2 regions of the Streptomyces sp. NPDC048751 genome follow, and region 2 is predicted to be linked to the other one. Evidence: riboswitches for the same ligand, from Rfam matches in the RefSeq annotation. Region 2 holds a riboswitch; the other holds the start of a gene.
The links. Region 2 has a riboswitch for glycine ahead of gcvT (glycine cleavage system aminomethyltransferase GcvT). Riboswitches for the same ligand answer to the same signal wherever they lie in the genome.
Positions count from the first base shown of each region.

Region 1: it holds a riboswitch for glycine, as region 2 does, so the genes downstream of both, gcvP (aminomethyl-transferring glycine dehydrogenase) here and gcvT (glycine cleavage system aminomethyltransferase GcvT) in region 2, are expected to answer to the same signal.

Region 1 is NZ_JBICUX010000015.1:3,382-17,850, forward strand. It holds gene ACGFNV_RS36545 (sugar phosphate nucleotidyltransferase) at 1-44, shown strand, start outside; gene ACGFNV_RS36550 (DUF881 domain-containing protein) at 143-1,048, shown strand; gene ACGFNV_RS36555 (small basic family protein) at 1,045-1,377, shown strand; gene ACGFNV_RS36560 (DUF881 domain-containing protein) at 1,383-2,279, shown strand; gene ACGFNV_RS36565 (FHA domain-containing protein) at 2,341-3,246, shown strand; gene ACGFNV_RS36570 (MerR family transcriptional regulator) at 3,289-4,026, shown strand; gene ACGFNV_RS36575 (bifunctional nuclease family protein) at 4,131-4,604, shown strand; gene ACGFNV_RS36580 (MerR family transcriptional regulator) at 4,892-5,575, shown strand; gene ACGFNV_RS36585 (DNA polymerase IV) at 5,646-7,058, shown strand; gene ACGFNV_RS36590 (PRC-barrel domain-containing protein) at 7,199-7,570, opposite strand; glycine riboswitch at 7,684-7,779, shown strand; gene gcvP (aminomethyl-transferring glycine dehydrogenase) at 7,959-10,844, shown strand; gene ACGFNV_RS36600 (molybdopterin-binding protein) at 10,913-11,332, opposite strand; gene ACGFNV_RS36605 (molybdopterin-binding protein) at 11,403-11,798, opposite strand; gene ACGFNV_RS36610 (amino acid transporter) at 11,877-13,832, opposite strand; partial or broken gene ACGFNV_RS36615 (potassium-transporting ATPase subunit B) at 14,142-14,366, shown strand.
Region 2 is NZ_JBICUX010000010.1:184,147-198,615, forward strand. It holds gene ACGFNV_RS30440 (alpha/beta hydrolase) at 1-349, shown strand, start outside; gene ACGFNV_RS30445 (trimeric intracellular cation channel family protein) at 258-914, opposite strand; gene ACGFNV_RS30450 (ABC transporter ATP-binding protein) at 978-2,198, opposite strand; gene ACGFNV_RS30455 (ABC transporter ATP-binding protein) at 2,195-3,292, opposite strand; gene ACGFNV_RS30460 (ABC transporter permease) at 3,289-4,287, opposite strand; gene ACGFNV_RS30465 (ABC transporter substrate-binding protein) at 4,396-6,192, opposite strand; gene ACGFNV_RS30470 (ABC transporter permease) at 6,263-7,270, opposite strand; gene ACGFNV_RS30475 (enhanced serine sensitivity protein SseB C-terminal domain-containing protein) at 7,594-8,391, opposite strand; gene ACGFNV_RS30480 (enhanced serine sensitivity protein SseB) at 8,572-9,366, opposite strand; gene ACGFNV_RS30485 (AAA family ATPase) at 9,480-10,142, opposite strand; glycine riboswitch at 10,323-10,423, shown strand; gene gcvT (glycine cleavage system aminomethyltransferase GcvT) at 10,576-11,694, shown strand; gene gcvH (glycine cleavage system protein GcvH) at 11,812-12,189, shown strand; gene glyA (serine hydroxymethyltransferase) at 12,205-13,467, shown strand; gene ACGFNV_RS30505 (L-serine ammonia-lyase) at 13,545-14,469, shown strand, end outside.

The sequences.
Region 1 (14,469 bases), on a different contig from region 2:
TGCTCGACGAGTGGTCGGCGGTCGTGGACAGCGCGGGGCGCTGAAACACACTGCACGCGTGCGTGCCGGACACGTGTCCTCCAGGGGGCCTGTCCGGCACGCCGGTGGGGCCATTCGGAGGTAGTGGTCGCGACGTGCGACGATGTGCGGCATGCCGCAGCAGCCCCCCATTCGGAGCACACCCACGCGCCCCTCGCGGCCGGACGCGTCCATGTCGCTGCTCACCAACGTCATGGACCACAGCCTCGACGACGGCTATGCCGAGGCCGCCGCCCGGAAGAAGGCCGAGGGTGAGGGCGGCCTGCCGAAGACCCTGAGGGCGAAGCTCGGCTTGGCCGCCGGACTCGTCCTCGCCGCCCTCGTCGTGACCGTCGGAGCGGCACAGGCGCGGGTCGCGGCCCCCGTCGTCGCCAAGGAGCGCGAAGAGCTGGTCGACCGCATCGACCAGGAGACCGAGGCGGCGGACAAGCTGGAGGGCAGCGTCGACAAGCTGCGCGACGACGTGAGCGCCCGGCAGCGCGAAGCGCTCAAGCAGAGTGGAGGCGGCGACCAGGCGGAGCTGGTGGGTGTCCTGTCGGGAGCCCTCGAGGTGCACGGCCCCGGTGTGAAACTGGTCGTGAACGACGCCAAGGAAGCCACCACGGGCGGCGACGGCAACCCGCGCGAGACGTCCGGTTTCTCCGACACGGGACGTGTGCGTGACCGGGACATGCAGCGCGTGGTCAACGGGCTGTGGGAGTCGGGCGCGGAGGCCGTCTCCATCAACGGGCAGCGGCTGACGGCGCTGTCGGCGATCAGGGCCGCGGGTGACGCGATACTGGTCGACAACAAGCCGCTGGTGCCGCCGTACACGGTGCTCGCGGTGGGGGACGGAAAACGGCTGAGCACCAGGTTCCAGAACAGCGCCGACGGGCTCTATCTGCACGCCCTGCAGGAGAGCTACGGCATCCGGACCGGGATCTCCACGGAGGACGACCTCCGGCTGCCGGCCGCTCCGAGTGTGATCGTACGTACAGCACAGCCGAGAACTGAGAAGGGCACATCGTGATCGCCGTACTGGGCCTCGTCGTGGGAGTCGTGGCCGGCCTGTTGGTCCGGCCTGAGGTTCCGGCGGTCGTCGAGCCTTATCTGCCGATCGCCGTCGTCGCGGCGCTCGACGCCGTCTTCGGAGGTCTGCGGGCCATGCTCGACGGCATCTTCGACGACAAGGTCTTCGTGGTGTCGTTCCTGTCGAACGTGGTGGTGGCCGCGTTGATCGTGTTCCTGGGCGACAAATTGGGCGTGGGCGCCCAGCTGTCCACCGGTGTCGTGGTCGTCCTCGGCATCCGTATCTTCTCCAACGCCGCCGCGATCCGCCGGCACGTCTTCCGGGCGTGAGGCCGATGAGCGAGCGCGGCGAGACGGCGGAGACGGCGGAGACGACAGGGAAGGCCGAGGCGGCGGGAAACGCCGAGACGGTGGAGACGGACGAGAACAGGCTGCGCAAGGAGCTGCCCGAAGAGGTTCCGGCGGCCGCGGCGGGGCAGGAGGCGTCCGAGGGGACGGCGAAGTCCGCGTCGACCGGGCGGCAGCGGCTGGCGCAGGGCCTGTGGCCGCCGCGGGTCACGCGGGCCCAACTCATCGTCGCAGTGCTTCTGTTCGGCCTCGGCTTCGGTCTGGCCGTCCAGGTGGCGTCCAACAGTGACGGCGACAGCGCCCTTCGCGGCGCGCGTCAGGAAGATCTCGTACGCATCCTCGATGAACTGGATGACCGTACGCAGCGTCTTGAGGACGAGAAGCAAGGGCTCGAGAAGCAGCGCCAGGAACTGGAGAACAGCTCCGACCAAGCGGAGGAGGCCCGCAAGCAGACGGTCGAGAAGGAGCGTCAACTCGGCATTCTGGCGGGCACGGTGGCGGCGCAGGGCCCCGGCATCACGATGACCATCGACGACACGAAGGGGACGGTCGAAGCGGACATGCTGCTCGACGCGATCCAGGAGCTGCGCGCGGCCGGCGCGGAGGCGATCCAGGTGAACGGCGTTCGCGTCGTCGCCAACACGTATCTGACGGATTCCGGCAAGAGCGTGAGCGTCGACGGGAACAAGATCACCGCGCCCTATCGTTTCAAGGTCATCGGCAAGCCGCAGGATCTCGAACCGGCACTGAACATCCCTGGAGGTGTGGTGCAGACTCTCGAGAAGGAGCAGGCCACCGTCGCCGTCGAGCGATCGACCAAGATCGTCGTGGACGCCTTGCGAGCGGCGAAGCAGCCTGACTACGCTCGGTCGTCCTCCCAGTGAACCGGGGGTGCATGGGGGCCGTCCGACGGGGGCATGAGGTTGCGGGGGGTCGGCGCACCGAATGGGTGGTGCGTGGTGGAAACTGTCTGGTGGATACGGACGTTGTGAGGATGTCCGGGTCGGCCGGTGTATTCAGTCAGGGTTCGTCCTGCCCCACGGGCGGGTCTGTTTCGGTCAAGGGGAATCGCCCGTGAAGTTGTTTGCGAAGTTGTTCGGCAAGAGTGCGCGAGAGGGCAGCGACAACGCGACCGCTCGTCATCGCGCGCAGCCCGACGCGGAAGGCCAGCGGCCGCTGTTCCGGGACCAGGTAGGTGGTCCGGGTGGTGACATTTCCGGAGGTCAGGGCGCGCCGTCTGTTGACCCTGCCCAGTCCGGAGGCATAGGTTTCGGACAACCGTCAACCTCAAGTACGGGTGGAGGGTTTTCCCCTATGTCGGCCCTGGTGTGTACGAGGTGCGGTAACCGCAACGCGGAGAACAGCCGCTTCTGCTCCAACTGCGGAGCTCCGCTGCGGCCGGGTGTCGCTCCCGAGCGCGCGTCGGAGACGACCTCCACGATCTCCATTTCCGGCCTCGAGGCCTACGACTCCGAGGCCACCGGCCAGACGCAGCTTCCGGCGCTGTCTCCGGAGGCGCAGGCGGCCGTGGACGCGCTGCCGCTGGGTTCCGCGCTGCTGGTCGTGCGTCGCGGTCCGAACTCGGGCAGCCGCTTCCTCCTGGACGGCGACCTGACCACGGCCGGGCGTCATCCGCAGAGCGACATCTTCCTGGACGACGTGACGGTCTCGCGCCGTCACGTGGAGTTCCGGCGCAGCCCGGACGGCTCGTTCACGGTGGCCGACGTGGGCAGTCTGAACGGTACGTACGTCAACCGCGAGCGGATCGACCAGGTCGCTCTGTCGAACGGTGACGAGGTGCAGATCGGCAAGTACCGGCTGGTCTTCCACGCGAGCCAGCGGGGCTACTGACCCTCCTCCGGACGTGGTCCGGGGGGACCCCAGGGAAGGTCCATGCTTCATACACCGAGGGGCGGCGCCGGGCACGGCGCCGCCGCCGCGGACAGTGGACTGATGAGCATCGGCACGGTGCTGACCGTGCTGCGCGACGAGTTTCCCGAAGTCACCATCTCCAAGATCCGTTTTCTGGAGTCGGAGGGGCTCATCGAGCCGCAGCGGACCCCCTCGGGGTATCGCAAGTTCAGCGCCGAGGACGTCGAGCGCCTCGGTCACGTCCTGAGGATGCAGCGGGACCACTATCTGCCGCTCAAGGTGATCCGTGAGCATCTGGACGCCATGGAGCGCGGAGAAGCCGTACAGCTGCCCGGGCTCGGCCGTCAGCGGGAGGGTGAGACCGGGCCCGAGGCGCCGGAGGGGCCCACCGCCGCCCGGATCGGGAAGGCCGAGCTGCTGACCGCCGCCGGGATCGACGAGCGGGAACTCGCCGAGTGGGAGTCGTACGGGCTCGTCACACCGCTGGAGGGCGGGGTGTACGACGCCGAGACGGTCACCGTGGCCTCGCTCGTGCTCGAGCTGGGGCGGTTCGGGATCGAGCCGCGCCATCTGCGGATGATGAAGGCCGCCGCCGACCGTGAGGCGGGACTGGTGGACCAGGTGGTGGCCCCGCTGAAGCGGCACCGCAATCCGCAGACCAGGGCCCATGCCGAGGCCCGCACCAAGGAGCTGGCGGGGCTCACGGTGAAGCTGCATGCCGCGCTGGTGCAGACGGCCCTCGGGGTCCGGCTGCCCTGAGCGGGCTGTTCGCCGGCCCGTCGGGAGGGTCCGGGATGGCCTGATCGGCCGCCGGTTCCCGGCCCGACTACCCAAACGTCCCGGGCACGGCCTAGGGTTGCTGTGTGAACGAGCTCGATGTCGTAGGTGTCCGGGTCGAAATGCCCTCCAACCAACCGATCGTGCTCCTGCGTGAAGTGGGAGGCGACCGCTACCTCCCCATCTGGATCGGGCCGGGGGAGGCGACGGCCATCGCCTTCGCCCAGCAGGGCATGGCCCCCGCGCGACCGCTGACCCACGACCTGTTCAAGGACGTGCTGGAGGCCGTCGGCCAGGAGCTCACGGAAGTGCGCATCACGGATCTTCGTGAAGGCGTCTTCTACGCGGAGCTGGTCTTCGCCAGCGGGGTCGAGGTGAGCGCCCGCCCGTCGGATGCCATAGCGCTCGCACTGCGCACCGGAACGCCGATCTACGGCAGTGACACGGTGCTCGACGACGCGGGCATCGCGATTCCGGACGAGCAGGAGGACGAGGTGGAGAAGTTCCGCGAGTTCCTCGACCAGATCTCGCCCGAGGACTTCGGCACCAGCAGCCAGTAGCGCGTCGGTGCGACCGGAACGGCCCCGTGTCCGCGGGGCCTCGCCTCCGTGATGCGTGCCTCACGGGCAGCCCTACGGGACGTGTACCGAAATGCCGGTATTTGCCAGTGGCGCGGGAGTGCGTCCTGCGGCTCTCCGTGAACGCATTCGGCTAGCCTTTCCCCGCGGTGGGGCACGGGAAACCACTCCTTGGGTGATTATCACTCGGCGTGCCGAGTGTGGCGATCGTTGACGCACCCCTGGTGACTGCCTACCGTCGAGAAGGCAGGTCAAGGACGGAGGTCGGCGTGAGAAGCAGCGGCGACGGTACGACTGGGGGTGCCCCGGGACTCGGTTCCGGGGGAAGCGGTCCGTACCCTCCCCCAAGCTCTCGGCTCCGCTCGAGCAGGGGGTACCCCCACCCCGGCAGCGCGGCCGACCACGCACCGCAGCGACCGGCGGCCGTGCCGAGCGGCGGAGGGGCGGCGTCCATGGAGACCGAGGAGATCGGTTACCGCGGTCCGACGGCCTGCGCGGCCGCCGGCATCACCTATCGGCAACTCGACTACTGGGCCCGTACGGGGCTCGTCGAGCCGAGCGTACGGCCCGCCTACGGATCCGGGACGCAGCGGCTGTACAGCTTCCGGGACGTCGTCGTCCTGAAGATCGTCAAGCGGTTCCTCGACACCGGGGTGTCGCTGCAGAACATCCGTACCGCCGTTCAGCACCTGCGCGAGCGCGGCTTCCGCGATCTGGAGCGGATGACGTTGATGAGCGACGGTGCCACGGTCTACGAGTGCACGTCACCCGACGAGGTGCACGCGCTCCTCCAGGGCGGACAGGGCATCTTCGGTATCGCCGTGGGTGTGGTGTGGCGGGACGTGGAGAGCGCGCTGTCGCAGCTGCACGGGGAGCGGATCGACACGGGGGAGACCCTCATGGGGCACAATCCGGCGGACGAGCTGGCGCGGCGGCGCAACCGGGCGGTCTGAGAGCCGCCGGCGGGCGGCTGAGGGCGGTGCCGGGAGGGCATTGTCAGTGGCGTAGGGCAGCATCGGAGATGTGAGAACCGCGCCCACGATCCTGCATCTCGACATGGATGCCTTCTACGCCTCGGCGGAGCAGGCGGCCAAGCCGAGTCTGCGCGGGAAGGCCGTGATCGTGGGCGGGCTCGGGCCGCGCGGGGTGGTGGCGACCGCCTCGTACGAGGCACGGGTTTTCGGGGTGCACTCGGCGATGCCCATGGCCCAGGCGCGCCGGCTCGCTCCGAACGCCGCGTATCTCGTGCCGCGGTTCCAGTTCTACCGGTCGATCAGCGATCAGGTCATGGAGCTGCTGCGAGCGTTGTCGCCGCTGGTGGAGCCGCTGAGCCTGGACGAGGCGTTCGTGGATCTGGAGGCGGGGGGAGCGGCCTGGGACGAGGAGTCCGCGCTGCTGGTGGGGGCGAGGCTGCGCGCCGACATACGTGACTTCACGGGGCTCACGGGGTCGGTGGGCCTGGCGGCCTCCAAGATGCTCGCGAAGATCGCTTCCGAGCGGGCCAAGCCGGATGGGCTGGTGCTGATCGAGCCGGGGACCGAGCGGGCGCTCCTCGGGCCGCTGTCGGTGCGGACCCTGCCGGGGGTGGGGCCGGCGACGGGGGACCACTTGCGGCGGGCCGGGATCACCACCGTCGACGAGATCGCCGAGGCGGGGGAGGACGAGCTCGTACGGCTGCTCGGGAAGGCGCACGGGCACGCTCTGTACGCAATGGCGCTGGCGCACGACGAGCGGCCCGTGGTGGCGGAGCGGGAGGCGAAGTCGGTGTCGGTGGAGGACACGTACGACGTGGACATCCACGATCGCGTGCGGGTGGGGTTGGAGGTCCGGCGGCTGGCGGACCGGTGTGTACGGAGGTTGCGGGCGGCGGGGTTGTCGGGGCGGACGATCGTGCTGAAGGTGCGGCGGTACGACTTCTCGACGCTGACGCGGTCGGAGACGTTGCGGGGGCCGACGGACGATCCGGCGGTGGTGCGGGAGGCGGCGGGGCGGCTGCTGGACTCCGTGGACACGACCGGTGGGGTGCGGTTGCTGGGGGTGGGGGTCAGCGGGCTCGCGGACTACACGCAGGAGGATCTGTTCGCCCAGGCGGCGGGGGAGGGCGTCGAGGAGCCGGAGGAAGAGACACGCGGGGAGGTGGTGATGGGGGAGCCCGAGCCCGCTGAGCGACGGTGGCATCCGGGGCACGATGTGCGGCACTCCGTGTACGGGCTCGGGTGGGTGCAGGGGAGTGGGGTAGGGCGTGTGACCGTACGGTTCGAGACGCCGGGGTCCGAGCCGGGGCGGGTGCGGACGTTTCGGGTTGACGATCCTGCGTTGGAGGGGGTGGAGCCGGTGCCGTTGGTTACACGGCGAGCCCTTGCAGGGGCTGGGCCTTTGGGTGCCGGTTCAGGGGATGTGGGTGAGGCAGGCGCGGGTCCGCCGGGCAGGCCGTAGGTGGGTCGCGCAGCCCGGCGCTGACGGGTGCCGCTGCGCCCACCCTCCCCCACTCTCGGATTCGCTCGAGCGGGGCCCCCCATCGCCCCAGCGGCACGTCTGCCCGCAACAGGCCCCAGGGCAACTGGTGGCGCGACCGGTCAGGGTTCGTCCGGGCCCGCGACCTTGCCGAAGTCGCGGTCCGGGAGGGGAGGAGGTGGGGCCAGGTCGAGGCCGTAGTGGTGGTAGAGCTGGAGTTCTTGTTCGGGGGAGAGATGGCGGCCCACGCCGAAGTCGGGGGCGTCCTTGATGAGGGCGCGGTCGAAGGGGACATGCAGGGTTCCCTCGATGAGTTCGCTGGGCTCGAGGGGGACGAAGGCGTCCCGGGAGAAGAGGCCGGTCCGTATGGCCGCCCACTCGGGCACGCCGGTCGCGTCGTCGAGGTAGACCTCGTCGATCGTGCCGATCTTGGTGCCGTTGCGGTCGAACGCCTTGCGGCCGATCAGGTTGCGCGGATCGATGTCGGTCTGCACGGGCCCTCCACTTGCTCGCAACTCATCCGTAAGCACTACAAAAGAGCACATTGGGGAAGGTGGCCACTCGAAGGCCCGTGCGGAGATCTCGCTGGTACGCTGACAACGGCTGCTGACCCCGTGCGGGAGAGTCCTCCAGACATCATCGGAGGCGCCGAAGGAGCAAATCCTCCCCGGAATCTCTCAGGCCCACGTACCGCACGGACGAGGTCACTCTGGAAAGCAGGGCGGATGTCGTCGACGGCTTCCGCTCTCACCGACGGTGAAAGCCGGAGGCCTTCGGGCGATCCGGTGAAGCTCTCAGGTCGAGATGACAGAGGGGGAGGCCGTCCGGGTACCCGTGCAGTGGTGCCCCTCGAAGGTCGTGTCAGACCAGGAGGCCTCCGCAATGACCGCCCACCGCATTCCGCTCTCCGAGCTCGAGAAGGGGATCCCCTTCGAACAGCGCCACATCGGCCCCGACCACGAGGCCCGGGCCAAGATGCTCGCACAGGTCGGCTACGGCTCCCTGGACGAGCTCACCGCCGCCGCGGTCCCGGATGTGATCAAGAACGCCGACGCGCTGGACCTGCCGGGCGCTCGCACCGAGGCCGAGGTGCTGGCCGAGCTGCGGTCCCTGGCGGATCGCAACCAGGTGCTCGACTCCATGATCGGGCTCGGCTACCACGGCACCTTCACTCCGCCGGTCATCCTGCGGAACGTGATGGAGAATCCTGCCTGGTACACCGCCTACACGCCGTACCAGCCCGAGATCTCGCAGGGGCGCCTCGAAGCCCTGCTGAACTTCCAGACGATGGTCGCCGACCTGACGGGGCTGCCGACCTCCGGCGCCTCGCTGCTCGACGAGGGCACGGCCGCCGCCGAGGCCGTGGCGCTCTCCCGGCGCATGGGCAGGAACAAGAAGGGCCTCTTCCTGGTCGACGCGGACGCGCTGCCGCAGACCATCGCCGTGATCGAGACGCGTGCCGAGCCGACCGGTGTGGAGGTCGTGGTCGCGGACCTCAGCGAGGGGATCCCGGCCGAGATCGCCGAGCGTGAGATCAACGGTGTGCTGATCCAGTACCCGGGGGCCTCCGGTGCCGTACGCGACATCAAGCCGGTCATCGAGCAGGCGCACGAGCTGGGTGCGCTGGTCACCGTCGCCGCCGATCTGCTCGCGCTGACGCTGCTGACGTCGCCCGGGGAGCTGGGAGCCGACATCGCGGTCGGGACGACCCAGCGGTTCGGTGTGCCGATGGGCTTCGGGGGGCCGCACGCCGGATACATGGCGGTGCACGAGAAGTTCGCGCGCAGCCTGCCCGGGCGGCTGGTGGGCGTCTCCGTGGACGCCGACGGGAACAAGGCCTACCGGCTGGCGCTGCAGACGCGGGAGCAGCACATCCGCCGGGAGAAGGCGACCAGCAACATCTGCACCGCGCAGGTGCTGCTCGCCGTCATGGCCGGGATGTACGCCGTGTACCACGGCCCCGAGGGGCTCAAGGCGATCGCGCGGCGGACCCACCGGTACGCCACCGTTCTCGCCGCAGGACTCGCGGCGGGCGGGGTGGAGGTCGTGCACGGCGCCTACTTCGACACCCTGACCGTGCGGGTGCCCGCGAAGGCCGCGGAGGTCGTCGCCGCCGCCCGGGAGCACGGCGTCAACCTGCACCTCGTCGACGCCGACCACGTGTCGATCGCCTGCGACGAGACGACCGCGCGGGCCCAGGTCGGTGCGGTCTGGGCCGCCTTCGGGGTCGAGGGCGACATCGAGGCCCTGGACGCGGCCACCGAGGACTCACTGCCGCGGGAGCTGCTGCGCACCGACGAGTTCCTGACCCACCCCGTCTTCCACCAGTACCGCTCCGAGACCGCCATGCTGCGCTACCTGCGCAGGCTGGCCGACCGGGACTACGCGCTCGACCGCGGCATGATCCCGCTGGGCTCCTGCACGATGAAGCTCAACGCGACGACGGAGATGGAGCCGGTCACCTGGCCCGAGTTCGGCCAGCTGCACCCCTTCGCGCCCGCCGAGCAGGCGCAGGGCTACCTCACGCTCATCCGGGAGCTGGAGGAGCGTCTGGCCGAGGTCACCGGGTACGACAACGTGTCCCTCCAGCCCAACGCCGGGTCGCAGGGTGAGCTGGCCGGCCTGCTCGCCGTACGCGGATACCACCGGGCCAACGGTGACGAGCAGCGGACCGTGTGTCTCATTCCGTCGTCCGCGCACGGCACCAACGCCGCGAGTGCCGTGATGGCGGGCATGAAGGTCGTCGTCGTGAAGACCGCCGAGGACGGTGAGATCGACGTCGAGGACCTGCGGGCGAAGATCGAGCAGCACCGTGACGAGCTGGCGGTGCTGATGATCACGTACCCGTCGACGCACGGGGTGTTCGAGGAGCACGTCGCCGACATCTGCGCGCAGGTGCACGAGGCCGGCGGCCAGGTGTACGTCGACGGGGCCAACCTCAACGCGCTGGTCGGGCTGGCCAAGCCGGGGCACTTCGGTGGTGACGTCTCGCACCTGAACCTGCACAAGACGTTCTGCATCCCGCACGGCGGTGGAGGCCCGGGCGTGGGGCCGGTGGGCGTGCGGTCGCACCTGGCGCCATATCTGCCGAACCACCCGCTGCAGCCCGCCGCCGGGCCGGAGACGGGCGTGGGGCCGATCTCGGCCGCGCCCTGGGGGTCGGCGGGGATCCTGCCGATCTCGTGGGCGTACGTGCGGCTCATGGGCGACGAGGGGCTGAAGCGGGCCACGCAGGTGGCCGTGCTCTCCGCCAACTACATCGCCAAGCGGCTCGAACCGCACTACCCCGTGCTGTACACCGGGCCGGGCGGGCTCGTCGCGCACGAGTGCATCATCGATCTGCGGCCGCTGACCAAGGCCACCGGCGTGAGCGTCGACGACGTCGCCAAGCGGCTGATCGACTACGGGTTCCACGCGCCGACGATGTCCTTCCCGGTGGCCGGCACGCTGATGATCGAGCCGACCGAGTCCGAGGACCTGACCGAGCTGGACCGGTTCTGCGAGGCGATGATCGCGATTCGCGCGGAGATCGAGAAGGTCGGTTCGGGCGAATGGCCCGCGGACGACAACCCGCTGCGCAACGCCCCGCACACCGCCGCCGCGCTCGGCGGTGAGTGGGCGCACGTGTACAGCCGTGAGGAGGCCGTGTTCCCGGCCGGGGTCTCGGCGGCCGACAAGTACTGGCCGCCGGTGCGCCGTATCGACCAGGCCTTCGGTGACCGGAACCTGGTCTGCTCGTGCCCGCCGCTGGACGCGTACGAGGACTGAGCCGAGGGTCGAGGGCTCCCCTTTCCGGTTCCGGGTCTCCGGGGCCGGAAAGGGGAGCCCTCGGCGTTTCACGCCGTGGCGAGGGCGACCTCGGTCGACTTGATCAGGGCGACCACGGACGAGCCGGGGGCGAGGGCGAGGTCCGCGGCGGCGTCCGCGGTGATGACGGCCGTCAGCGCGCCGCTCTCGATGGACAGCTTCACCGAGGCCATCGCGCCGCCGGTGGCGATGTCGGTGACCGTGCCGGGGAGCCGGTTGCGGATGGACAGGCCTTCGACCGGACCGGTCGCGAGCGCGACCTCCGTCGACTTCACCAGGGCGCGGACGGCGGAGCCGGGGGCGAGGCCGAGTTCCGTCACGGCTTCCAGGGTGATCGCCGCGGTGAGGGGCTGGCCGCCGGTGAGACGCATGCCGACGGTGGCCATCACCTCGCCTGGGGCGATGGCGGTGATGGTGCCGGGGAGCTGGTTGCGGATGCTCATCGTCATGGGCATCAACGTAGAGCCCTCGATGTGTTATGTCGGGTATGCGTGGTCTGCGCGCCCTTCGCGCGTCCGTTCAGGTGCGGTCGATGTGTACGTTTGTCGACTTCACGCGGGCGGTGGCCTCCATGCCCACCTCCAGCCCCAGGTCCTCCACGGCCTCACGGGTCAGCAGGGAGACCAGGCGGTGCGGGCCTGCCTGGATCTCCACCTGAGCGGCCACGTCGCCGAGCTTGATCGCGGTGACGATCCCGGGGAAGGCGTTGCGGGCCGAGGTGTACGAGGTGCCCTCCTCGGTGCTCCCGGCCTTGGCGAGTTCCACGGAGAAGGCGGCGAGATCCTTGCCGTCGATGAGGCGTCGCCCGGTCTCGTCGCGGTGGGTCGCCACCCGGCCGGCGTCCGCCCAGCGGCGCGCGGTGTCGGGACTCACGCCGAGCAGCCGCGCCGCCTGGCCGATTGTGTAGGACTGCATGCCGGTCACGATAGGGCCGCGGGCCGGGAACCGTGGAGGTCGGGGTGATCTCTGGGGTCCCGCGTACGCGTGCCGTACTCAGCCCGTGTGCACGCGCGGCCTGCGGGTGCGGTCCGGTTCCGCCTCGCGCAGCACCTCCCGGGTGACCGGGGCGACCTCGCCCTGGCCGAAGAGGAAGAAGCGCAGGAAGTTGGCGAAGGGGTTGCCCTCGGTCCACTCGAAGTAGATGTGCGGGGTGCAGCCGGTGGTGTCGCGGACGTGCAGGAGCAGCGCGGCCAGCGCGTTGGGGACGGAGGAGGACTCCATGGTCAGTACGCGATAGCGGTTGTGCAGGACCTCGCCGCGTACGGTGAGACTCGCCTCGAACTCGGAGGGGTCGGTGACCGTCACCTCGGCGAAGACGAAGTCCTCCTGGCCGGGGATGTCGTTGTCCTCCCGGATCTGCTCGATCTTGTCGCGGTACTCGGCCTTGTCCCGGCTGTCGGGCTCATTGGCGATGAGGCGGATCTTGCGGCTGGCCATGTCCCGTACGAAGCGTTCCGCCAGGGGGTCGAGCGTCACGCTCGTCACGCGCAGTTCGAAGGCGCGGGCCAGCCGGGACAGCAGCGAGACCAGGATGATGCCCGCGATGAAGCAGGCGCCGATCTTCACGCCGTCGGGGCGCTCGATGACGTTCACGACGGTCGTGTACAGGAACACCGCCGAGATGACCGCGAAGGCGATCGTCCAGTTCCGTTGGCCGGCCTTGCGGGCGGCGATGGTCACGGCGATCGCGGCGGAGCTGATCAGGACCAGCACGCCGGTGGCGTAGGCGCCGCCCTGTGCGTCGACGTCGGCGTCGAAGATCCAGGTGACCAGGAAGGCGACCAGGATGAAGACGATGACCATCGGGCGGACCGCGCGTGCCCAGTGCGGCGCCATGCCGTAGCGCGGCAGGTAGCGGGGCATCAGGTTCAGCAGGCCGGCCATCGCGGACGCGCCGGCGAACCAGAGGATGGTGATCGTGGAGATGTCGTAGACCGTGCCGAAGGCGTTGCCCAGGTACTCGTGGGCGAGGAAGGCGAGGGCGCGCCCGTTGGCCTGGCCGCCGGACTCGAACTCCTTCTCCGGGATGAGCAGGGTGGTGATGAAGCTGGTCGTGATCAGAAAGACGCTCATGATGAGGGCGGCCGTGGTGAGCAGCTTCTTGGTGTCCCGGATCCGGCCCTTGGGCTCCTCCTCCGTGTCACCGGGGTCGCCCTTGACGTGTGGCATGACGGCGACGCCGGTCTCGAAGCCGGAGAGACCCAGCGCGAGTTTCGGGAAGACGACGAGTGCCATTCCGATCATGACGAAGACGTTGCCGTGCTCGGCGGTCAGGGCACTGGACCAGTCGGTGATCAGATGGCCCTCGGTGGCGACGTGCCACAGCCCGACCACCACCACGACGACGTTGAGCGCGAGGTAGAGGCCCACCAGGACCACGGCGACACCGATGGCCTCCAGGAAACCCTTGAGGAAGACCGCGCCGAGCAGGGCCACGAGGATGAGCGTGATCAGCAGTTGCTTGTCGTGCAGGGCGCTGTTCAGATGAGGGTTCTCGACGAGGTGGGTCGAGGCGTCGGCTGCCGACAGGGTGATGGTGATCAGGAAGTCGGTGGCGGCGAAGCCGAGCAGGGTCAGGACGAACAGCTTGCCCTGCCAGAAGGACAGCAGGCGCTCCAGCATCGCGATGGAGCCCTCGCCGTGGGGGCTCTCCTCGGCCACCCGGCGGTAGACGGGCAGGGCGCCCGCCAGGGTGACGATCACCAGCACGATGGTCGCCACCGGTGACAGCAGGCCGGCGGCGAGGGCGGCGATGCCGGGCTGGTAGCCGAGGGTGGAGAAGTAGTCCACACCGGTCAGGCACATGACCCGGTACCAGCGCTGGCCCTGGTGCGCGGGTTCGGGCTGGGCGTGCGGTCCCTGATGGCCCTGGCCCTTGCCCATGTCGGACAGGCCCTCCAGCATCCAGGCGCGCAAGCGGCTGGGCGCCGGCTGTTCGGTCGTGGCCATCGGCGTGCTCCTGAGGTGCGGGTCAGCGTGCGGTTCTGGCCATCACGCGGACGGCGGCACCAGCGTAAGCAGAGAGTGACGCCTGGGCCTATGGATCATGGGTGGCCTGCGCGTCAAGCTTCCGTTAAGACTGGCCGTCGGCACGTAGCCGCGCATCAAGACGGTGGTTCGGGGACCGGCGAGGCCCCGACTGAGCCGTACGGGGACGGCGTGGCCGACGGCCGGAGTGGCCACCCAGCGTCACAGGCTGCAAGGCACGGGGGCGGGTGATCGGCGGGGCAGGGCGCCGGGCCCGCTCACTGCAGGCCGGGGACGTCGGCCGCGAAGGAGGCCGGCAACATGGTCGACCTCGACTCCGACCCGACGAAGCTCATCGAGATCGTCGGGATCGGCAAACAGCTCCTCATCACCCGGGGCGCGCTGACGACGTTCTCCATCGCCGACGACGTCGCGAAGTACCTCGCGCTCATCCCGGCCCTGTTCGCGGCGGTCTATCCCGGGCTGGACAAGCTGAACATCATGCGGCCGGCCTCGCCGAGGGCAGGTGACGCCGAGCCCTTTCTTGCCCAGGGTGCCCTTCCTCCCGTCCACTCCGTAATGTTCGTCAGTCAGGCCGAATGTTTCGAGTGGGCGGGAG
Region 2 (14,469 bases):
GCTGGGCAAGAAGGCCGTCCCGCCCCGGATCGCCCTCTACCTCTCCGGCCAGCCGCGCGACGGCTACGAGGCCGCCATGGCCCTGGAGAAGATCGCGAAGGCACCGACCGCCGTGCACGTCGTGTACGTCCCGAAGAGCGCGGGCGGCCACACCATGGCCCTGTGGCGGCCGCAGGTGGTCCCGGCGTTCCTGTGGCTGACGCAGGAGATGGGCGAGCAGCCCGTCGCCCGGCACTCCCGCGGGGGCGCCGGGGGCACTACTCCTCCCGCACCGTCGAACGACGGTTCCACGCGCGCGGAGCTCGCCAGTGGTACCGCATCGCGAGCAGGCGCAGAGCGAAAGCCGTGACGGCGGCCAGAGCGCTGGTCAGCGGGGTCAGGGCGTCGTAGCGGATGCACAGCACGACCATCGTGGCGCCGACCATCGCCGGGACCGCGTAGAGGTCGCGGTCCCAGCGCAGCAGCGAGGGCACCTCGTTGGCCAGCACGTCGCGCAGCACACCGCCGCCGACGGCGGTGGCGAGGCCGAGGGCCGCCGACGCGGTGAGGCCGAGCCCGTAGTCGTACGCCTTGGTCGTGCCCGTGACGCAGAACAGGCCCAGGCCCGCCGCGTCGAAGACGTTGACGCCGACCTGGATGCGCTCCACCTGCGGGTGGAGGAAGACGACCAGGAGGGCGGCGAGCAGGGGCGTGAGGAAGTACCCCAGGTCGGTGAAGGCGGCGGGCGGCACCGCGCCGATCACCACGTCCCTGAACAGCCCGCCGCCCAGCGCGGTGGCCTCGGCGAGCATGGCGATGCCGAAGACGTCGAAGTTCTTGCGGACGGCCAGCAGCGCGCCGGAGATGGCGAAGACGAAGATGCCGACCACGTCGAGCGTGTGCTGGACGGACGGGGTGAAGAGTTGCAGGAGCACCCTTCCATTCTGACGCAGCACTGAGCCCCTGCCTTACATTGCAAGGCAGGGGCTCAGGTTTGATTACTTCTCGGTGGTTTCGGTGGAGTCTGTACCGGCAGGCGTCTCCTTGGCGACCTCCGCCGCCACCGCCGCCGACGTCTCCGCCGACTCCGCCAGCACCTCGTCGGCCACCAGCTCGGCCGCCTCCTTCGCGGCGCTCAGCAGGACGGTGTCCTGCGGGGCCTGGTCCGCGAAGTTCTCCGGGTGGTGGCAGGCGACCTGCTGGCCGGGACGCAGCTCGATCAGCGGCGGCTCGGTCGTCTTGCAGATCTCCGTCGCCTTCCAGCACCGGGTGTGGAAGCGGCAGCCGCTCGGCGGGGAGATCGGCGAGGGCACGTCACCCTTGAGCAGGATCCGCTCGCTCTTGGCGTTCTTGCGCCTCGGGTCCGGGATCGGCACCGCCGACATCAGCGCCTTGGTGTACGGGTGCATCGGCGTCCGGTAGAGCAGGTCGCGGTCGGCCAGCTCCACGATCTTGCCGAGGTACATCACCGCGATCCGGTCCGAGACGTGCCGGACGACCGAGAGGTCGTGCGCGATGATCACGTACGTCAGGCCGAGCTCCTCCTGGAGGTCGTCGAGGAGGTTCACCACCTGCGCCTGGATCGACACGTCCAGCGCGGACACCGGCTCGTCCGCCACGACCAGCTTCGGGTTGAGCGCGAGCGCACGGGCGATGCCGATGCGCTGGCGCTGACCGCCGGAGAATTCGTGCGGGTAGCGGTTGTAGTGCTCGGGGTTGAGGCCGACCACCGACAGCAGCCGCTGGACCTCCTTCTTGATGCCGCCCTCGGGCTCGACGCCCTGGAGCTTGAAGGGGGCGCCGACGATCGTGCCGATGGTGTGGCGCGGGTTCAACGACGAGTACGGGTCCTGGAAGATCATCTGCACATCGCGGCGCAGCGGACGCATGCCCGCCACACCGAGGTGCGTGATGTCCTTGCCCTCGAACTCGACCTTGCCGCCGGTCGGTTCGAGCAGCCGGGTGATCAGCCGACCCATCGTGGACTTGCCGCAGCCCGACTCGCCCACGACACCCAGGGTCTCGCCGGCCTTGACCTCGAAGTCGATCCCGTCGACCGCGTGCACCGCCCCGACCTGCCGCTGGAGCAGGCCCTTCTTGATCGGGAAGTGCTTCTTGAGCCCGGTCACCTTCAGCAGGGTCTCGCCGGGGGCGGCGTCCTTGGTGAGGGTGGCGCCGGCTGCCTGCGCGGACTTGGTCACTGCTTTCTCGTCACTCACAGCTTCGGCGCAATCTCTTCGGTCCAGATACGCTCCCGCTGCTCCTGGCTCAGGTGGCAGGCGGCCCAGTGCCGGCTGCCGACCTCGGCAAGCTCCGGGCGGACCGTGCGGGTGACGTTGTCCTTCGGGAGGTCCGCGTACGGGCAGCGCGGGTTGAACGCGCAGCCGGACGGGATGTTGATCAGCGAGGGCGGGGAGCCCTTGACCGGGATCAGGCGCTCCTGCTGCTCGCGGTCGAGACGCGGCATCGAGCCGAGCAGGCCCCAGGTGTAGGGGTGGCGGGGCTCGTAGAACACCTTCTCGGCGGGGCCGCGCTCCACGCAGCGGCCGCCGTACATCACCAGGAGGTCGTCGGCCAGTTCGGCGACGACGCCCAGGTCGTGGGTGATGACGATGACCGCGGAGCCGAACTCCTTCTGCAGGTCCCGGATCAGGTCGAGGATCTGCGCCTGGACGGTCACGTCGAGGGCGGTCGTCGGCTCGTCCGCGATGAGCAGTTCGGGGTTGTTCACCAGCGACATCGCGATCATCGCGCGCTGGCGCATACCGCCGGAGAACTCGTGCGGGTAGCTGTCGACGCGCTTGTCCGGCTGCGGGATGCCCACCCGGTCGAGCATCTCGACCGCGCGACGCTTGGCGGTCTTCTTGTCGACGTTGTGGTGGATCCGGTACGCCTCCACGATCTGCTGGCCGATCGTGTAGTACGGGTGCAGCGCGGACAGCGGGTCCTGGAAGATCATCGCCATCTGACGGCCACGCAGCTTGCGCACGTGGTCGGGGTCGGCGGACAGCAGCTCGGTGCCGTCCAGCCAGATCTCGCCGGAGATCTGCGCCTTGCGCTTGCCGTACTGGCCGGCGGTGTGCAGGCCCATGATGCCGAGCGAGGTCACCGACTTGCCGGAGCCGGACTCGCCCACGATGCCGAGGGTCTTGCCCTTCTCCAGCTGGAAGCTGAGCCCGTCGACGGACTTGACCAGGCCGTCGTCGGTCGGGAAGTGGACCTTCAGGTCGCGCACTTCGAGGAAGGCGCTCGGGGCCTGCGAGTTGCTCGTGGGTTCGCCCACGGCAGCTCCGGTCTTGCTCAGTTCGGTCATGACAGCCTCACTCGGGGGTCGATCACGGCGTACAGGACGTCCACCACGAGGTTGGCGATGAGCACCGCGAGGGAGGTGATCAGGACGACGCCCAGAATGATGGGCAGGTCCTGGGTCCTGATGGCGTTCAGCACGGCCTGGCCGAGTCCGGGCAGGCTGAACGTGGTCTCGGTCAGGATCGCACCGCCGATGAGGGCGCCGAGGTCCATGCCGAGCATCGTCAGGATGGGCGTCATGGTGGAGCGCATGGCGTGCTTGCCGATGACCGTCTGCTCACGCAGGCCCTTGGCGCGGGCGGTACGGATGTAGTCCTCGCCGAGCACCTCCAGCATGGTGGCGCGGGTGATGCGGGCGTACATCGCGGCGTAGAGGAAGGCCAGGGTGATCCAGGGCAGGATCATGCCGCCGAACCAGCCGGTGAAGCTGTCCTCCAGCGGCACGTAGTCGCCCTTGAACCAGTTCAGGCCGAAGACGAAGACCGCCAGCGAGAGCATGCCGGTGAAGTAGATGGGGAGAGAGACACCCGCGAGCGCGACGACCATCGCGCTGCGGTCCCACAGGGTGCCGCGCTTGAGCGCGGAGAGCACGCCCGCCGCGACACCGAAGATCAGCCACAGCACGGCGGCACCGAGCGCGAGCCCCAGGGTCACCGGGAGACGGTCGGTCAGCACCGGCCAGACGGCCTGCTCACTGCGGAAGGAGTAGCCGAAGCACGGCGCGGAGCAGTGGGTGACGTCACCGCCGCCCGAGTAGGTGCGGCCCGCGAAGATGCCCTTGAAGAACTCCCAGGCCTGGACGTAGATCGGTTCGCCCAGTCCGAGCTTCTGCCGGACCCCCTCGACGGCGGCCGGGTCGGCCTGCTTGCCGACGAAGCTCAGGGCCACGTCGACGCCCGCCCACTTGGGGAAGAGGAAGAAGATGCTGAAGACCACCAGGACGATGACGACCAGCATCACTGCGGCGGCGAACAGCCGCCTGATGAGGTAAGCGAGCACAGCTCTCGGCCCGCCGCGGACGCGGGCCACCGGAGGTCATCCGGTGGCCCGCCTCACGCGTCGCCGGCCTTCACCTGCCTTTCGTGCCGTTCGGCGGGTGTGCCGGGTTTACTTCGCGGACTTCAGGCCGAGGTTGACGAAGTCGTACATACCGCTGTAGCCGTCGGTCGTGTAGACGTTCGCCAGGCGGCTGGAGCGCCAGTTGATGAACTTCTCGAAGACGAAGGGCAGGTAGTAACCGCCCTCCATCACCTTGTGGTTGATCTCCGTGGCGATCTTGGCCTTGCCGGAGTCGTCCAGCGTGTTGACGTACTGGTCGAACAGGCCGTCGATGGTCTTGTCCTTGATGAGCGCGAAGTTGTTGTTGGCGCTCTCAAGGATGTACTTGCTGTTCCACAGCGGCAGACCGAAGCCCTGGACGGACGGGAAGTCCGGGCCCCAGCCCATGATGATGATGCCGTAGCCCTTCTTCTTCACGTTCGAGGGGCTGCCGATGACGCTGGAGCTCTGCGAGCCGTCGTACTGGTCGATGTCGACGGTGACGCCGATCTTCTTCAGCGACGCCTGCAGGGACTGGGCGGTGGCCACCTCGACCGGCTTGTTGTTGCGGACGGCGATGGTGGTCTTGAAGCCGCTCGGCTTGCCGCAGGCCTTCAGCTCTTCCTTGGCCTTGGCGACGTTGCCGTTCTTGTTGGCGCCGTTGAGCTCGAACGGGTCGTACTTCTGGCCCTCGGCGCCCGCGACGGACGGCGGGAGCATGTTCGTGCCGATGTCACCACCGGCGACGGGGCCACCGCGCGCGGTCTGCAGCGACACGTGGTCGGCGCCGTAGATGACGGCGTTGCGGCAGTGGATGTTGTCGAACGGCTTCACGCTCTGCGGGAACGTCGCGTAGCGGATGTAGCCGGAGACCGGGTTGTCCAGGTTGGCCTTGTGCTGCTTCAGGGCGATGGTGCGGCCCTGCGGCGACATGCCGGTCTGGTTGAGGTCCAGGTCCAGGTCACCGCTGATCAGGCGCTGGTCCAGGTCGTTGGCGTTGGTGAAGAACTTGATCGAGATCTTGTCCGGGTACGCCTTGCGGATCGGGTCCGAGGCCTGCTTCCAGCCCTCGTTGCGGACCAGCGTGAGGTCCTTGCCCGGGTTGTACGACTGGAACTTGTACGGACCGGAGGAGAACGGCTTCAGCTGGTACTTGGACTTGGTGTCCATGTCCTGGCGGACCGGGGAGGCCGAGATCAGGCCCAGCATCTCCTCGAAGTCCGAGTTGGCCTTCGGGAGCTTGAAGATGATGGTCTTGTCGTCCGGCGTCTCGATGGCCTTCAGACCCAGCTTGTCCTTCGAGGTGTCCTTGTACGGGCCCTTGTACTCGCCCTTGGGGTCGAGGACTTCCTTGAGGTAGGTCGGGCCGCCGGACAGCACGTCCTGCGCCCAGACGCGCTCGATGCCGTACTTGACGTCCTTGGAGGTGATCGGCTTGCCGTCCTCCCAGGTGATGCCGTCACGCAGGGTGTACGTGTAGGTCTTGCCGTCGTCGGTGATCTTGGCGAGACCGGTGGCGAGGTCCGGGGTCAGCTCCGCGCCGGCCTTGCCGGGCTCCGTCTTGTTCGTGACGAGCTGACGGCTGTAGTAGCGCGCGAAGTTCCACATCATGCCGTAGTAACCACGCGTGGTGTCCCACGAGTCGGCGTCCTGGGCGGCGCCGAACTTGAGCTCGCCGCCCTTCTTCGCCGCGGACGCCTGGGCGACCTTGTTGTTGGCGGCGTCGAAGCCGGCCGCACCGTTCTTGGAGCCACCGTCGCCGTCGTCGTCTCCGCCGCCGCACGCCGCCGTGGTCAGCAGCGCCGCGACCACGGCGGCAGCGGCCATGGCCTGCTTGCGCCGCCCTGAGGTGCGTTGGGTAGTCACGATCTCGGATCCTCCGGATTTGATGAGAGACCCCGTAGTCGGTGCCACGGGACGCTTGGGGTACGGCAGTTCAGCGGGAGCCCTTCGGGTCCAGCGCGTCACGCACGCCGTCGCCGAAGAGGTTGAAGGCAAGGACGGTGATGAAGATCGCCACACCCGGGACCACCATGTACATGGGGTCCGAGTCGTAGTAGTCGATCGCGCTCGAGAGCATCTGCCCCCAGGAGGCCGTGGGCGGCTTGACGCCCACGCCCAGGAAGCTGAGGGCCGCCTCGGTGAGGATGTTGGTGGGGATCATCATCGTCGTGTACACGATGATGGGCGCCACGAGGTTGGGCAGCAGTTCCTTGAACAGGATGTACAGCCGCCCGGCGCCCAGCGATCGGGCGGCCTCGACGTACTCGCGCTCACGCAGCGAGAGCGTCTGGCCGCGCACCACGCGTCCGATGTAGGGCCACCCGAAGAAGCCGATGACCAGGATCATCACGAAGATGCGCACGCCCGTGCCGGTCAGCCCCAGCATCTGGTTGGGCATGACGGAGACCAGCGCGATGATGAACAGCAGCTGAGGGAAGGCCAGCAGGCCGTCCATGATCCGGCTGATGAGCGAGTCGACCCAGCCGCCGAAGAAGCCGGCGAGGATGCCCAGGACGGTGCCGAGGATCACGGCGACCACCGCGGACAGGAAGCCGACGAGCAGTGAGATCCGGGCTCCGTAGAGGATGCGGGCAAAGATGTCGCGGCCGTTGACCGGCTCGACGCCCAGCAGGTGATCGCCGCTGATGCCGCCCAGCGACCCCGTGGGGGTGCCGAACAGCGGGTCGATCAGCTTCTCGTGATACTCGTTCGGGTCCTGCCCGAGCAGACCGGTGATCACCGGCGCGAGCAGCGCTATCGCGATGAGCACGAGCACCACGACGCCGCCCGTCAGGGCGAGCTTGTCCCGCTTCAGGCGCTCCCAGGCGATCCGGCCCAGGGAACGACCCTGTACGGCCTTCGCGCCGACGCCGCCAACTGCCGCTTCCTCGGCCGCGCTCGGGGCCGCTTCCGCGGTCGGCTCGTGCAATGGTGCCGTCATCTGGCAGGGACCCCTCTCAACCGGCGGTTGGCCGGCCCGCACTTGCCGCTGTGGCGGCATTGACTCAGTCCGTCGTACACAGGGGCGAAACACCCCTGGTGCGGGAGTCTTCAACGCTTTGGCGATCTGTTGCCAGACTTAAGGGTGAAAGGATGCGTAAACGTGATGCTGTCTGGGGGGTTCCGTTATCCGGACAGCAGGTAACGGCGGCCGGACGAGGGCGAATTAGGACAGACAGGACCGAAACGTGATTTTCCGGCTTGATCTACGCGCGAAGATAAAGCTCCGCTACCATTTCGGCGATGCCGGAGCACCGTCGACGGTCAGTATCTTCCGGACGCCGGCGGATACCCGTACCCACCCGCAGGAGCCGGCGCGGGGGCCGCGTGGGCCTCGCGGTCGTAGAAGGGGCGCGCCTGGCCGCGCAGCCACATCACCACCGGGTCGTACTCGTCGGTCATGGCGACGGTCGACACCGGCAGCCCGTCCGGTACCGCCCCTATCGACTGCTGCATCATCGCCCGCACCGAGTCGACGGCGGTCGGCGAGGTCTCGTACACGTCGAGACCGATGGCGAGATACGGCGCGCCGAGCGCCGGTTGGACCCAGGCGCGGCGCAACGAGCGGACGGCCGGGGTGCGGTGGGCGTTCTGCGCGAGGAGGGCGTAGAACTGCGGGATCTCGATACCGGGTTCGGACAGCCGCAGGGGTCCGGCCGGCTGGCGGTCCAGGCCGGTCGCGATCCGCCGCAGGTCTAGCCAGGGGATGCCGACGCCGCCGCCCGGGGCGTGCGGGTTCAGCCAGAGGCCGTAGTGGTCCGGGTAGAGGGTGCGGGCCACGTCCAGGCCGTCGACCACCTCGTACGACCGATTCCAGCCGCTCGCGGAGAGTTCCTGGGCGGAGGTGACGCAGGGGGCGTAGCCGTGGCCGTCGACCTCCATGTTCCCGTACTGGGCGTCGGGGGAGCCGGCCTGGCCGTGCCACAGCAGCATCCAGACCTGGCCGGAGGAGGGGGTGGCGAGCGCGCGCAGGAGTGCCTCGTAGGCGTCGTAACGCCCGGGCGTCACCTGGCGCAGCATGTGCTCGACCTGTCCGGTCGCGGCGGTGCCGCTCGCGCTCACCTTTACCGCCCTTCGTGAGTTGAGTGGGCCTCGTGTATGAAACCAGCTTAGGTGGACCGACCGGCAAGAGCCGCGCCAGCAGGTGGGAGTGGTCGAACGGTGGCGGGTGCGGGTCGTGGGGGTTGTCGCGCCCACGCGACGGAGCCGCATATCGATACAGCCCCGCGCCCCTGGAGGTCGCTACAGGTCCCGTATGTAGAAGGGGCGGACCTTCTCTCGCATCCACTCCGCCACCGGGTCGCCCTGGGCCACGTCCAGCAGGACCAGGTTGACCGGCCAGGGGGTGGGGGCCTGGCCGAGGGCTCGGCCGAGGGCGTCGAGGGGGAGGACTCGGAGGTCGCCCTCCAGGTGGGAGAGTTCCACGCCGACGAACATGACCGGGTCGGCCGTTTCGATGGTGGCGAGGCAGCGGCGGGCGGTGCTGACGACGCCGGTGGCGGCGAACTCCGTGGAGGCGGCGGCGAGGAAGTCGATCGGGTCGTCCTGCCAGTCGGGCTCGAAGAGGCGGACGCGGCCGCCGCTCGTGGGGTCGTCCAGCGGGGTGCGGCCGGAGCGGCACAGCTCGGCCACGGCCGGCGGCGGCAGCGGGACGCCGACCAGGCCGTCCGGGTTGACCATGATGCCGACCTGCGGGGGCAGGCCCCGGGCGAACTCGACGGCCGGGGCGATCGTGAACGACATGTGGGAGCCGACCACCTGGCGGAACTGCTCCTCGGAGCTGAAGACGGGCACATAGGCCTGGCCCTCGATCTCCAGGGTGGGCAGGTCCAGCGGGCCGCTGTGCGGGCCGCCGCCGTTGGGCAGCGGCACCCAGACGAAGCTACGGCCGAGGACCTCGACGATCCGGCCGCCGGCGCCCGGCACGCCGAGGGAGGCGGAGAGCACCTCCTCCAGTTCGTTGCCTGGCCAGCCGCCGTGCGAGTGGGGGTGTGCCTGTGCCGGGAAGTCCGCGGGAAAATCCGCCGGGAAGTCCATCTCTCTCAACCGTCTGCCGGGAACCACTGCTGTGGCGGAAAGGCTATCGGGTACCGGCCGCCCCGTTCCCCGTCGTGCTCGGCCCGTGACCAGACTCGGCCGACGGGGCCGGCTCAGCCCGTGAAGCCGATGCGGCGCAGGGTGTCCGCCGCGGCCCGGTCGATCAGCACCGCCGAGCCGCAGCCCTGGGGCAGTTCGCCCCGCTCCACGGAGCGCAGCAGGTGGGCGGCGGCCGTGCGGTGGCGCAGGAACGCGTACCGGGAGACGCCCCGGCCGCGTTCGCGCTGGCCGGCCAGGGCGGTGTCCGCGGTGACGTCGAGAAGGAGCAGGTGCAGGGTGCCGCCCCGGCGGTGGGCCTCGCGGGCCAGCCAGCGGCGCACCCAGGCCTGCGTACCGCAGTCGTGCACGACGACGCCCGCGCCGGAGCGCAGGGCGCGGCGCAGTCCGGCGTAGTGGGCGAGGCGGACGAGGGGGCGGTAGACGGCGTAGGGCAGGAGGCGGGGCATGCGGGCGTCCCAGCGGTCGCGGGTGTCCTGGGAGTCGATGCCGACGCCCTTCACCGCGCGCCGCATCAGGGTGGACTTGCCGCTGCCGGGCAGACCGGTGACCACGACCACGTCGCGGGGGCCGAAGAGCAGGGCGTGGGGGCTGTGGCCCGCGCGCTCGCGCAGGTCGCGGACGACGGGCTGCGGGCCGTACGCCTCCCGGGCCGGGGCGACCGGCTGTGCGGGCAGCGCGACGGCCGAGCCGGTCGCGTACGCGGTGGTCCTGTTCACCGTGATCGTCCTCCCCTGGAGTGGTTCACGACTGTCCCTCCCCGCCGAGTGTAAAGAGAAGGTAATACGAGGTGCCTCGTCATTTCGTTCGCTTCCTGCCACAAGCCGGTTACAGATGCGGCCTGCCGCGCGGGGGTGCGGGCGTGCAATGATGAGGCCGCCAACTGCATACCGGCCGTTTGAATCCGCGCGGGAGAGTTCCCAGCAGCAGCTGTCGCTGGGGCGCCGAAGGAGCAAGTCCCTCCCTTGAATCTCTCAGGCCCCGTTACCGCGCGGGCGAGGCACATCTGAAAAGCGGGCCGCTGTCGCAGTGGCTCCACCCAAGGTGCAAGCCAGGACCCCTGTGCGGTCATGGCGAACCTCTCAGGTTCCGATGACAGATGGGGAGGAACGCCCTCGCCCGTCCTGTCATGCCATGGGAGACGACCGACCGATGAGCAGTACCGAACCCCGCCGTACCGCGCTCGATGCCGTGCATCGCGGGCTCGGCGCGACGATGACCGACTTCGCCGGCTGGGACATGCCCCTGCGCTACGGCTCCGAGCGCGACGAGCACCTCGCGGTGCGCACCCGGGCCGGCCTGTTCGACCTCTCCCACATGGGCGAGATCACCGTGGCCGGGCCGCAGGCGGCCGCGCTCCTCGACCACGCCCTGGTGGGCAACATCGGGGGCGTCAAGGTGGGCCGGGCCCGCTACACGATGATCTGCCGGGCCGACGGCGGCATCCTCGACGACCTGATCGTCTACCGGCTCGAAGAGACCGTGTACCTGGTCGTCGCCAACGCCTCCAACGCCCAGGTGGTGCTGGACGCGCTCACCGAGCGGTCCGCCGGGTTCGACGCCGAGGTGCGCGACGACCGCGACGCGTACGCGCTGATCGCCGTGCAGGGCCCCGAGTCGCCCGGCATCCTCGCCTCCGTCACCGACGCCGACCTCGACGGGCTGAAGTACTACGCGGGCCTGCCCGGGACGGTCGCCGGTGTCCCGGCGCTGATCGCGCGCACCGGCTACACCGGTGAGGACGGCTTCGAGCTGTTCGTGAAGCCGGAGCATGCCGTCGAGCTGTGGCAGGCGCTGACCAAGGCGGGCGAGGGCGTCGGACTGGTCCCCTGCGGTCTGTCCTGCCGGGACACGCTGCGCCTGGAGGCGGGCATGCCGCTGTACGGGCACGAGCTGAGCACCTCCCTGACGCCCTTCGACGCCGGGCTCGGCCGGGTGGTGAAGTTCGAGAAGGAGGGCGACTTCGTGGGCCGCGAGGCGCTGTCCGCGGCGGCCTCGCGGGCCCAGGAGAACCCGCCGCGCGTCCTCGTCGGCCTGGTCGCCGAGGGCCGTCGCGTCCCGCGCGCCGGGTACGCCGTCGTCGCGGGCGGCGAGGTGGTCGGCGAGGTCACCTCCGGCGCCCCCTCCCCCACGCTGGGCAGGCCCATCGCCATGGCGTACGTCGACGCGGCGCACGCGGAGCCGGGCACGAAGGGCGTCGGCGTCGACATCCGGGGCACTCACGAGCCGTACGAGGTCGTGGCGCTGCCCTTCTACAAGCGCCAGAAGTAGACACTGGGCGCGGCGCCTCGCCTCCCGGCGTGACCCCGCGCACATTTCGCTGCTCATCAGCGGTTTCAGCAGTCACTCATTCACCAGCACTCCCCCGCGTACAGGAGAATTCAGGCCATGAGCAACCCCCAGCAGCTGCGCTACAGCAAGGAGCACGAGTGGCTGTCGGCCGCCGAGGACGGCGTCGCGACGGTCGGCATCACGGAGTTCGCGGCCAACGCGCTCGGTGACGTCGTCTACGCCCAGCTCCCGGACGTCGGCTCCACGGTCGCCGCGGGCGAGACCTGTGGCGAACTGGAGTCCACCAAGTCCGTCAGCGACCTGTACTCCCCGGTCTCCGGCGAGGTCACCGAGATCAACGAGGACGTGGTGAACGACCCGTCGCTGGTGAACTCAGCCCCCTTCGAGGGTGGCTGGCTGTTCAAGGTGCGGGTCTCGGAGGAGCCCTCCGACCTGCTCACCGCCGACGAGTACGCCGCCCACTCCGCCGGCTGAGGAGCCTCAAGCCCCATGTCTGTTCTGAACACGCCCCTGCACGAGCTCGACCCGGACGTGGCCGCCGCGGTCGACGCCGAGCTGAACCGCCAGCAGTCCACGCTCGAGATGATCGCCTCGGAGAACTTCGCTCCGCTCGCGGTCATGGAGGCGCAGGGCTCGGTCCTGACCAACAAGTACGCCGAGGGGTACCCGGGCCGCCGTTACTACGGCGGTTGTGAGCACGTCGACGTCGCCGAGCAGATCGCGATCGACCGGGTCAAGGAGCTGTTCGGCGCCGAGTACGCCAACGTGCAGCCGCACTCGGGCGCCTCCGCCAACCAGGCCGCCCTGTTCGCGCTGGCCCAGCCCGGCGACACGATTCTGGGCCTGGACCTGGCGCACGGCGGCCACCTGACCCACGGGATGCGGCTGAACTTCTCCGGCAAGCAGTTCAACGTGGTCGCGTACCACGTGGACGACGCCGGTCTGGTCGACATGGCCGAGGTCGAGCGGCTCGCCAAGGAGCACCGCCCGAAGGTGATCATCGCGGGCTGGTCGGCGTACCCGCGGCAGCTGGACTTCGCGGAGTTCCGCCGGATCGCCGACGAGGTCGAGGCGTACCTGTGGGTCGACATGGCGCACTTCGCCGGTCTGGTCGCGGCGGGCCTGCACCCGAACCCCGTCGAGCACGCGGACGTGGTCACCTCCACGACCCACAAGACGCTGGGCGGCCCGCGCGGCGGCATCATCCTGGCGAAGAAGGACTTCGCGAAGAAGCTGAACTCGTCCGTCTTCCCGGGCTTCCAGGGCGGTCCCCTGGAGCACGTGATCGCGGCGAAGGCGGTCTCCTTCAAGGTCGCCGCCTCGGAGGACTTCAAGGAGCGCCAGCGGCGTACGGTGGAGGGCGCGCGGATCCTCGCCGAGCGGCTGACGTCAGCCGACGCCCGGGAGGCCGGGGTCAACGTGCTGTCCGGTGGCACGGACGTGCACCTGATCCTGGTGGACCTGCGGGAGTCCGAGCTGGACGGCCAGCAGGCCGAGGACCGTCTCCACGAGGTCGGCATCACCGTCAACCGCAACGCGGTCCCGAACGACCCGCGTCCGCCGATGGTGACGTCGGGTCTGCGGATCGGTACGCCCGCGCTGGCCACCCGCGGCTTCACGGCCGAAGACTTCGCCGAGGTCGCGGACGTCATCGCCGAGACGCTGAAGCCGTCGTTCGACGCGGAGGGTCTGAAGGCGAGGGTGAAGGCCCTGGCCGACAAGCACCCGCTGTACCCGGGCCTGAACAAGTAATCACGTGCCGGCGGGGCACCCGACCTGAGTGCCGGGTGCCCCACCCCCTCGCACCACCCCTGTATTGAGGAGTCACCGTGGCCATCTCGGTCTTCGACCTGTTCTCGATCGGCATCGGCCCGTCCAGCTCCCACACGGTGGGCCCGATGCGCGCGGCGGGCCTGTTCGCCCGCCGGCTGCGCAACGAGGGCCTGCTGGACTCCGTCGCCTCCGTACGCTCCGAGCTGTACGGCTCGCTGGGCGCCACCGGCCACGGCCACGGCACCCCGAAGGCGGTGCTGCTCGGCCTGGAGGGCGACTCACCGCGCACGGTGGACGTCGAGACGGCGGACGAGCGAGTGGAGGAGATCAAGGCCTCCGGGCGCCTCCGCCTCCTCGGCGACCACGAGATCCCGTTCTCCTTCGACGACGACATGGTCCTGCACCGCCGCAAGGCCCTGCCGTACCACGCGAACGGCATGACGCTGTGGGCGTACGACGCGTCCGGCGCCGAGCTGCTGTCCAAGACCTACTACTCGGTGGGCGGCGGGTTCGTCGTCGACGAGGACGCGGTCGGCGCGGACCGCATCAAGCTCGACGACACGGTCCTCAAGTACCCCTTCCGCACGGGCGACGAGCTGCTGCGCCTGACGAAGGAGACGGGCCTGTCGATCTCCGCGCTGATGCTGGAGAACGAGCGCGCCTGGCGCACCGAGGACGAGATCCGCGCGGGTCTGCTGGAGATCTGGCGGGTGATGCGGGAGTGCGTCTCGCGCGGCATGTCCCGCGAGGGCATCCTGCCGGGCGGTCTGAAGGTACGCCGCCGGGCCGCGAACACCGCGCGCAAGCTGCGCTCCGAGGGTGACCCGCTGGCCCTGGCCATGGAGTGGATCACGCTCTACGCGATGGCGGTGAACGAGGAGAACGCGGCCGGGGGCCGGGTGGTGACCGCCCCCACCAACGGCGCGGCCGGCATCATCCCCGCGGTCCTGCACTACTACGTCAACTTCGTGCCGGGCGCCG